Regions from separate parts of the Sphaerisporangium flaviroseum genome, predicted to be linked through region 3. Evidence: riboswitches for the same ligand, from Rfam matches in the RefSeq annotation. Region 3 holds a riboswitch; each other region holds the start of a gene.
The links. Region 3 has a riboswitch for cyclic di-AMP ahead of ABD810_RS00790 (C40 family peptidase). Riboswitches for the same ligand answer to the same signal wherever they lie in the genome.

Region 1: linked by a shared signal. The riboswitch ahead of ABD810_RS36165 (hypothetical protein) and the one ahead of ABD810_RS00790 (C40 family peptidase) in region 3 are both predicted to bind cyclic di-AMP.
Region 2: linked by a shared signal. The riboswitch ahead of ABD810_RS12675 (CHAP domain-containing protein) and the one ahead of ABD810_RS00790 (C40 family peptidase) in region 3 are both predicted to bind cyclic di-AMP.

What each region holds. Positions count from the first base shown of each region.
Region 1 is NZ_BAAAZR010000043.1:288,421-291,647, forward strand. Features, by position in the region: gene ABD810_RS36150 (NADP-dependent oxidoreductase) at 1-27, shown strand, start outside; gene ABD810_RS36155 (hypothetical protein) at 81-356, shown strand; gene ABD810_RS36160 (OsmC family protein) at 401-784, shown strand; cyclic di-AMP (ydaO/yuaA leader) riboswitch at 1,499-1,640, shown strand; gene ABD810_RS36165 (hypothetical protein) at 1,955-2,560, shown strand; tRNA gene ABD810_RS36170 (tRNA-Lys) at 2,755-2,831, shown strand.
Region 2 is NZ_BAAAZR010000004.1:212,765-215,991, forward strand. Features, by position in the region: gene ABD810_RS12665 (hypothetical protein) at 1-892, opposite strand, end outside; gene ABD810_RS12670 (hypothetical protein) at 1,118-1,399, shown strand; cyclic di-AMP (ydaO/yuaA leader) riboswitch at 1,856-2,005, shown strand; gene ABD810_RS12675 (CHAP domain-containing protein) at 2,016-2,684, shown strand; gene ABD810_RS12680 (ABC transporter substrate-binding protein) at 3,213-3,227, shown strand, end outside.
Region 3 is NZ_BAAAZR010000001.1:164,768-167,994, reverse strand. Features, by position in the region: gene ABD810_RS00795 (helix-turn-helix domain-containing protein) at 1-38, shown strand, start outside; gene ABD810_RS00790 (C40 family peptidase) at 141-1,220, opposite strand; cyclic di-AMP (ydaO/yuaA leader) riboswitch at 1,226-1,424, opposite strand; gene ABD810_RS00785 (amino-acid N-acetyltransferase) at 1,792-2,337, shown strand; gene ABD810_RS00780 (RDD family protein) at 2,568-3,227, shown strand, end outside.

The DNA.
Region 1 (3,227 bases), on a different contig from region 3:
GGCAAGATGATCGTGCGGCTTGTCTGATGTGCATATCCCCCCGAGTGGGGGGAAAGGGGCCTTAAAGGGGGTGAGCGCAAATGGACCAGGACGAGCTGCAGTCGCTGTCGCCCAAGGAGCTCCACGACAGGGCGGTGCGCTACGCCGTGGCGCACGGCGACTTCGGCTTCCTGTGGAAACTGCTGACCGTGATCCCGGCCGCCGAGGCCGCGAGCGGGCACTCCGACGAGGCGGCCAACGACCTCAGCCGGGTCTCGGCGCTGCTCAGTGATGCCATGGCGTCTGGTGAGGGCGAGCTCGGCGAGGCGCTGCGCCCGGTGTACATCGCCTATCTCTCCGAGCACCCGGACGCCTGAACCGGCGCGGCCGGCTTTAGGCTCCAGATATGGCATTGGTGAGTGTGGAGCGTACAGATGACGGCTTCGTGGCGCGCAACGACCGCGGAGCGGAGATCGCCCTGGGCGGCGGCGACGAGGAGGGTGTGTTCACCCCCGTGGAACTACTGCTGGTCGCGGTGGGAGGCTGCAACATCGTGACGGTCGAGCCGCTCACCGCTCAGCGCGGTCACCGGCTCGTGCGGCTGGCGATGACGGTGCAGGCGGAGAAGATCGAACCCACCCTGCTCGGGCCGGTCACCATCACCTACGACGTCGAACTGCCCGAGGGCGACGCCAAGGCGGACGAGGTCTTCCGCGCGGTCGCTCACCGGGTGCACGAGCGGCACTGCACGGTCAGCCGGTCCCTGGAGAAGGGCACCGAGGTCAAGGTCGAACTGCCTGAATAGCCACTTGCGCCTGCGGGTCCGACCGTACCCGGTCATCACCGTGAGTTAGACCGAATCTATACCCTGCGATGACGAGTAGCTCAGGCCCCCGTATGTAGTGTTAAGGCAGGTCAAGAGGGATGCGACCAGTCGCCCGAGAGGGCGTCGCAGAGCTTTTCACCAAAAGGACGCGGTGGGGGACCGCGTCCAGTCTGCGGGACCGCCCGATGCGTTTGGGGGAAGGCATCGGCGCTGGACCGTGAGAGATCGGGGCCGGGCAGGCGGGGGACTGCCCGGCCCCGATTCATGCCCGGGGACGGTTCCCCCTGGCGCTCACCCTCGCCTTCCCGGCCCGCTTCCGCCACGCCCCTTCCCACCCCGCCGCGGCTTCCCGCCCACCACACCCTTCCCCCGGCCACGGCCCTTCCCCCGCCTTGCCGCGCCCTTCCTCGCCCAGCGGGCCTTCCTCGCCCTGCCCCTGCCCTTCCCTCACCCGCCCTTCCCCTGCCACGCCCCGCCGACTCCAGCGCACCTTTCCGTCACGCCGGTCACATCGCCCTCCGCGTGACCCTACGCTGGAGGAGCTATGAGCACTGATGTCGGTATTGATGGGGTTTGTGGCCCGAAGGTAGATCTTAATATGCTTTGCAATGATTTCGTTTGCTTTGTCCTGACTCGGTGGGTAAGGTTTCAAGCACGAAACGGATGGTGACCTGGTCTTCAGCAGGAAGGCCACCGTCCCGTACGTCGAATCCCACGGGCGCACCGCCCACGGGAACCGGGGACCCAAGTTTTGTGGGGTGAATCCGCGCAAGCGGTAGGGCGGCTCCAAGCCCGAATCCGTCAGCTAACCCGGTAGACGCGATGGAGAGGAGACCAGAGTGGAGCATCCCACTCCGCACAGTCCACAGACCGGGCAACCCTAAGACCTGGATCTTGCCGTCAGAAGCGGCCGGACTAGTCGGCTGTTAGCAGCCGTCCCATCGGGCGATTGACTCGCCCTCTGCGACACATGGTGGCCTGGTGCCACCGCTAACCGACCCAAGTACGAACGCGCGCTCGGCGCGGCTGGACGCTGTCCCGTTAAGCACCCGAAAGCGCTTTCCACCCCCCGCACCGATCCCCCTCGGCGACTCGGAGCGCGGTCCCCTTGTCTTCTGATGAAAGATCCCTTTCCCCATGTCTTTTTTCATGAACACCCCCAATGCACGATGGACGGCAACTCTCGTAGGCGCGGCTCTGCTCTGTACCACCGCTGTCGCCACCACCGCCGGCACCGTCGCCGCCCATGCCGATGACCACGTCGTGAAGACCGTGACGGCGCAGGCCGCCAAGCCGGTGCTGCTCAAGGGCAGCACCAAGGCCTCGTACTTCTGGGACGACGCTTCCGGGCGTATGGGTGACACAGGCCTTCCGGCCATCGGCAAGCCCATGCAGAAGGGTCTCTTCGCGAGCCCCAGCTGGCCTCTCGGCACCGAGGGCTACGTCGAGTACAACGGCAAGAAGGCCCCCTTCTTCATCGGTGACCGCGGCCCGGGCGTCCCGTCGGAGAGCGGCGTCATGCTCGACATCGACGGCAAGACCTTCGCCCAGCTGACCGGCGGCACCTTCAGCGACAGCTCGCTCGTGGTGACCGGCTTCTCCGCCGGCCACATCAAGGTCAACTACGTGATCACCAAGTGGGGCACCGGAGTGGGCAAGAAGAACCACCCCGTCCCGTTCTCCACGGGCGCGTGGGGCGTCTACGACCACAACCCCGCCAAGCCCGTCACGCCGGCGGTCCCCGCCGGCAACTGAGACCGGACGAGGACGCGGGGCGCGGAACACCTCCGCAGAGGGACGCACTGGTGAACGCTGAGGCACGCCCGGACACCGCCGTCCGGGTGAACTCACAGCCCCCCGCACGAAGGCATGACCTGGCCACCCGCCCGTCACATCGCCCCCGCTGATGTGCGGAGCCTCGCCGGGACTGCTAAAGTCACCGTAGTCACGCGCCGCTAGCTCAGTTGGTTAGAGCAGCTGACTCTTAATCAGCGGGTCCGGGGTTCGAGTCCCTGGCGGCGCACCACGGCAATGGCCGATGGCATGGGCATTCTCCACTTGACGGAGGATGCCCACAGTCATTTCCGGCCCTGTGTGGGGTCGTTTGCTGGTCGGCCCATCCTCCGCAGGTGTACTGGACGGCGGCCGCGTTGTTGTCGACGCCACGGACGACCAGGCACTTGCCGCTGTTCTTGTTGCGGATCTGCCCGTAGGGGCTGCGGCTGTGGCCGATCTGTGGGGAATCCATGGCGGGTCTGGACATCATGTACCGGTCGATCTGGCACCCACCAACATCACCAACGAAGGGGGAGGGCGGTGCCGTGCCCTCACCCAGACCTGCGCACCCGCAGCTCCGCGACGGTCTCCACTGTGCATGTGTACTACCGCGAGTGTCCCATCCGTACCGCCTACAGCCCGCCAT
Region 2 (3,227 bases), on a different contig from region 3:
TCTCGACGGGGACGCCGCGCGCCGACAGCAGGACGCGCAGCGAGGTGACGGCCGTGGAGGGCAGGCTCAGCACCCGCTGGCCCGGCCGCAGGTCCCGCAGGGTCATCTCGACGGGCACCCCGCCGTCGTACACGGTGACGCCGGGGTGGTCACGGACGGCCGCGAGGTCGCCGGGGTCCTCCCGCCGGTGCGGGTAGTAGGCCAGCGGCCCCTGGAGCGCGAAGAGCCACGACAGGTAGCGGTCGCGGTGGATCAGCCCGTTGCGTACGAGCGAGGTGCCGAGCACGACGGTGTCCTCGCGCGGACGCGGATGGGCGATCGCGGGCTGGGAGCGCAGCCAGGCGAAGTCGTGGGTCACCAGCCGGATCCCGCGCGCCCGTACGGCCTCGGCCAGCTCGGCCGGCACGGGAAGGGCGGTGAACACCGTGAGCCGTCCGGCTCGTGCGGCGGCCCGCAGGCGGATCGCCGCGGCGGCCCCGAGCACCCGTCGCGACGCCTTCGCCCTGGTGCGGGCGCGCAGCAGCGGGGTGCCGAGCCGGGAGGTGAGCATCTCCAGCAGGCGGATCGTGGCCAGGCCGTCGTCCACCACGACCATCTGGGCGGGGGCGGCGGTCAGCGAGGTGAGTTGCGTCCTGCCGGAGAAGGCGTCGCCGATTACCCAGGTGTCCCCTCGCCCGGGGCGGGGCATCGTGTCCTCCGCGGTCTGGATCTCCACCCCGCCCGGCAGGTCGAGCGCGGCCAGCTCGGCGCGGGTCACGCCGAGGCCTGGAAGCCTGCCCCGGGTCACGATGCGCAGGGCGGACCCGGACACGCCGGCGTACCGCGCCTCGACCGCGCACAGCAGCTGAAGAGGCGACTCCACCCAGGCGACGGCCGATCCCTGCTCCCGCACGCGGCTTCGACCGATCCTTTCCACGCCGGGCATTGCCACTTTCACGACGAAAAGCAATGTAGCCGCGTGAGCCTACGCGGGGGGTAACACCTGGTGAACAGCGGACAACGGTGGCTCAGCCAGGTCCCGTCGCTCTCTTCCGCCCAAGGTCAGGACCGGCGCGCGTCCGTTCACAGGGGGACAGGCCTGGCGCCGGCCTTCTTCGGCGACTTCCCGGTGGAGAGCGTGGACACCGTGGCCGCCGGCGAGATGGGACCTTCGGTGGGGCAGGATGACCGGGCCCGTGACACCTCCGAGGAGGCGATGGTGGTCAGCGGTACGAGAACCCTCGAACTGCGCACGCGTTCGCCTTTCCTGGGTTTCTCCGTCGACGGCTGGGCGGACGATTCCCGGATTTCTTTGTATTCAGGTGGGCAGCACGCCGGGTCACCCTTCCTGGCTTCCTGGCGTATCCGGATGTGCCCGTCCTGCGCTTTCTTGCTCGGTAACGAAGCGCACACGAATTGATATATACGGTTAACGGAATTTGCTGCATGTGAGCGAATCTGGCGGGGTTCGCCGTATCGCTGAACCGGCCGCTTCTCAGGCACCATTAGCTCACTTGACATCGCCGGCACCGACCGCCACAACTATCACTTCCGCCCCATCGGCTCACTCAGACCACCGCAGGCGCCCCTACGGCTCTCGCCGGTCGGCCCGCAGCGCTCCCCCTTACCCGGGCATCCGCAGGTGAACCCCACATGTCGCGCCTGCTCCCGGAGACCGTCCCCGTAAGCGTCAAGCCGGGATTTGCCCTTCCAACCCCCGGTGCAGCCCGGAGTTTTGTCCTGTTTGCGTACCTTTGTCCGATGTATTACTCTGAGAGGACTCCTGGCACGGGACCTACCCGTTTGGGCAATGCGCTCGGGCTATGGAGATTGCCTGGCGCGAGTCGGCCCCTTGCGGAGACCCCTCTCCCACCGATGCGTGCTACCGCCGAGTCCGCTTCATTGCGAAGCCGGGGACCCACCTCTTCTGGGGTGAATCGGGGCCGCCTCCCACGGACGCCCCCGTAGGGCGAACTTCCACGCCCGAACCCGTCAGCTAACCCGGTAGGCGGTCTGGAAGGAGTTTCCCCTTGTCTATGTTCCTACATCGGCTTCTGGATGCCCCGAAGAACCAGCTGAAGGCCCTAGCGTTCGGTGGCCTGGTCGTCGCCCAGGTCGTGGCGGGCACCACCCTCGCGGCACACGCCGCCGCCCCCGACGAGAAGATCAAGACCGCGAGCGCCGAGTCCCACGTCAGGGAGCACGCGGGCAAGGTCTCCGCCCAGCAGCTCCTGAAGCTCGCCAAAGCCCAGGTCGGCATCTCCGAGAACAGCTCGGGCGGCGGCACGAAGTTCCACTCCTGGTACATGAGCTCCCCGCGGGCCAAGGAGACGGTCGCACGCGACGGCGGCTCGGTCGCCGGGTTCGCCAACGCCTCCTGGTGCGACATGTTCGTCTCCTGGGTCGGCAACCAGCTCGGGCTCGAGGACACGGTCGGCAACGACGCCTACACCGTCGAGCACGCCAAGTGGTTCGCGTCCAAGGACCGCTGGGGCACCACGCCCAAGCCGGGCGCGGTCGTCTTCTTCGCCTGGAACGGCGACAAGAGCTTCGACTCCATCCAGCACGTCGGCTACGTCATCGACGACAACGGCGACGGCACGATCAAGACCGTCGAGGGCAACACCGGCAACGGCGTCGTGGAGATCCGTACGCGTCCGACCTCTCAGGTCGCGGGCTACGGCTACCCCGCCTACGCCGCCTGATCTCCCTCTCCCCACGGCGCCCTGACCCATCTCCCGCGCGGGGCGCCGCTCGTCGACCATCGAGGGCGCCCGCCGACTCCACTCCGCGGCGGCGCCCGTCCCCAGTGCCGTACGACCGGCGTCCCGCCGCCGGTCGTACGGCATCGGACGTTCCAGGCCCCGGCGAGACACCGCTCCGGGGCCGGGTCCACAGGCCGCCGACCCTGGTTCCGCGTGACGCATGGATGATTTGCGCCCGACTGTGCCGGTAGCGATGGGAGCGCTCCCAATAGCGCCAATGGTGAGTTTCGAGCTCTTAGTCTGGTTTCGAGCTTCTAACAGCCCCAGGAGTAACAGTTAGGTTTCGGCATATTGACGCCAGCATTGCCTATCGGAGACTCTTCGTGGGAGCGCTCCCAAAACTTCGCTCGCGGGATGACACCCACGAGATCACGGCTGAGGGATCCAGCACATCGCGGGGCCCGACTGTCGGGGCCGGCCCTCGATGCACCTCCCATCTATCGGGCAACCACCTGAGAGGGGTCCGGAATGAAGAACAACATG
Region 3 (3,227 bases):
AGGCGGTGGCCTGGGCGGCGCGCCGGAGGCTCATCTAGCCCACCGCACCGGCCCTCACGGGCAGGCGCGATACACCGGGCAGGCCGGGTTCATCGCCTGCGCGGTGTACGACGCGTCCCGGAAAGGGCTGGTCGTGTCCGTCAGTCGGCGATGCGCACGCCACCGACGAACGGCCGGTTGCCGAGCGGGACCACCCGTACGACGTCGCCCGTGCGAGGGGCGTGCACCATCATGCCGCCGCCGATGTAGATGCCCACGTGGTGCAGGTCGCTGTAGAAGAAGACCAGGTCGCCGGGGCGCAGATCCTGCCGGGACACGTGGGTGCCGGCGGTCCACTGGTCACCGGTGTAGTGCGGGAGGCTGATGCCGACCTTTTGGTAAGCCCACAGGACCAGCCCGGAGCAGTCGTAGCTCCCCGGTCCCGCCGCGCCCCAGACGTACGGCTTGAGCTGTTGTGTCAGCGCCCACTTGGTGGCCTCTGCGGCCTTGCCCTTGCCCGGGATCGGGATGTCGATACGGGTGGCCCTGCCGAATGTCTGGCCCGCCTGTGAAAGAGCCCGCTTGAAAAGGTTGGTCTCGGTCTGGGCGACCAACTTGCGGATCTTGTCCTGCTGCGACGACAGGTCGCTGACGAGCTTCTTGACCTCCACCTCGCGGGCCTTGGCGCTCGCCTTGGCACGCTCGGCGATGTCCATGGCCTTGGTGATCTGGGCGACCTCCTCGCCCTGCTGCATCTGGAGGGCGTAGGTCGTGGCCGCGCGGTCGAGGTACCCCTCGGGGTCGCCCGACATGGCCAGTGCGAGGGAGGAACCGACGCCGCCCGTCATGTAGGCGTCCTGGGCGTACAGCCCGGCCTTGCGGCGCTTCTCCTCGAGGTCGGTCTCGCTCCTGGCGAGCGTCTTCTTGGCCAGCTCGGCCGACCGCCGCGCCTGCTTGAGACGTTCCTTCTGGCCGTTGTACTGCTCGGTGAGCGACTCGATCTGCTCGTACAGCCGCTCGACCTTGGCCTTCAGCTCGTTGAGGCTGGGCTTGGGTTCGGCGGTCGCCGCCACCAGGGGGGACCCGAACGTCACGGCCGTGAGGGTGAGGGCGATGAGCGCGATCCGGCGTGGAGCGCGCCAGGACGCCGCCGTGACTCTGCCGAGCCAGTAACGCGGGCTTCGTTCTCGGGAACGGGCATGCCTGCCCGCACTCTGTCCAGGCGTGCGCCTAGGCTCCAACGACGAGCTCCTCTCCTTGTCCGCCTACCGGGTTAGCTGACGGGTTCGGGCCGGAGCAGCCCTACCGAGCACATCACCGTGGAGGATCGCGTCGGATTCACCCCAGGGGTGGTGGTTCGTCGAGGGCAGGGCCTCGTCTCGCACCATTGGGTCCCCGATTCCCTGCCACTTTGGGACGTGACCAGGATTAGGCGGTTCGGCCACCGCCTCGCGATGACCGACATTGACGCTGGACACTAGTGCAGTCGAGGTTCCTGCTCAACCAGAACTGCCGATTCTGTAGAGGTTTCACAACCGGCACGTCACGGGGAGATCACGCCGGATGGGGCGGCGAACCCGCATTACCCTGCGTTGACGTGCTTTTGACCCTCCCGTGTGAGGGAAGCCGCAGGTCCACGAGTCGGTGTGATGGGAAATGTCGCCAACGCTGGGATTTTGACGCATCGCGGTCTGTCGACTACCCACCGCGACGACGGCAAAGGCCGGAAGGTATTTCGGACGGACCGTTACCGGGCACGAACCTTCACCGCCGGGGCGAGGCGATCGCCTTCGGCGGATACGCTGGCGGGTCATGGAGCAGGTCGTGGACCCCGTACCCGCCGGCAGCACGCTCGCCGTCAGGCGAGCCCGCACCCCCGACGTCCGGGCCATCGGCCGTCTGGTCGACACCTATTCCGGAGCGGGACCACGCCTCCTGCGCAAATCGATCGTCACCCTCTACGAAGACGTCCAGGAGTTCTGGGTGGCCGAGAGGGATGGGACGATCGTCGGCTGCGGGGCGCTGCACGTCCTGTGGGAGGACCTCGCGGAGATCCGGACCGTCGCCGTCGACGCGAGTTGCCGTGGCCTCGGCATCGGCCACATGATCGTCGCCGCCCTCATCGACACCGCCCGCGAGCTGGGATTGCGCCGGGTCTTCTGCCTGACCTTCGAGGTGGACTTCTTCGCCAAGCACGGTTTCGCGCCCATCCTGGGGACTCCTGTCTCACCTGAGGTGTACGCCGAGTTGCTGGACTCCTACGATGAGGGCGTCGCCGAGTTCCTCGATCTGGAGCACGTCAAGCCGAACACCCTCCGCAACACGCGCATGCTTCTCCATTTGACCCCGCGATCTTGACCTGCGGGATGACGCGATGGAAAGGTGACTGTTGATGCCACTGTCGCTACGTTGGGCAACACCACAGCATGTGTGTCTGACATATGCCGCATGCGAAGCCGAAGTGAGGTGACACGGTGAGCACCGGACAGCCGCCGTACCCACGGGACGAATCGGACGATGATCAATCGTCATCCGGGTCTCCGCAATATGGGCAGCAGAACACCGATCGGCCAGGCGCCGATCCGGAGGTGACGGTCGTTCACCGTCCCCAGCAGACATCGGAGAACAGCTACCCCCAGTCCTACGGGCAGCAAGGCGCGTACGGCCAGCAGGGCGCGACCGGGTCGTACGGGCAGAGCTATCCCCAGCAGTCCCAGACACCGGGCCAGCAGTACGGCCAGCAGGGATACGGCCAGCCCGAGTCCCAGACCGGCCCACACCAGTCGTACGGGCAGCAGGGCTACGGCCAGCAGCAGCCGTACGGCCAGCAGCAGGGCTACGGCCAGCAGCAGCCGTACGGCCAGCAGCAGGGCTACGGTCTGCAGGGCCAGCAGCAGTACGGCCAGCAGCCCGGCCAGGACCAGCAGGCGTACGGGCAGCAGGGCTATGGCCAGCAGCCCGGCTACGACCAGCAGCAGGCGTACGGCCAGCAGCAGTACGGCCAGCAGGGTCAGCAGCAGTACGGCCAGCAGCCCGGCTACGAGCAGCAGGCGTACGGCCAGCAGGGCCAGTACGGTCAGCAGCAGCAGTACGGCCAGCAGCAGGGCTACGGTGACCAGGGCTACGGCCAGCAGTACGGCCAGCCGGGAGTCCAGGGCCAGCAGCAGTACGGCCAGCCGGGCATGCAGGGCCAGCAGCAGTACGGCCAGCAGCCCGGGTACGCCCAGCCGGCCTACGGTCAGCCGGGG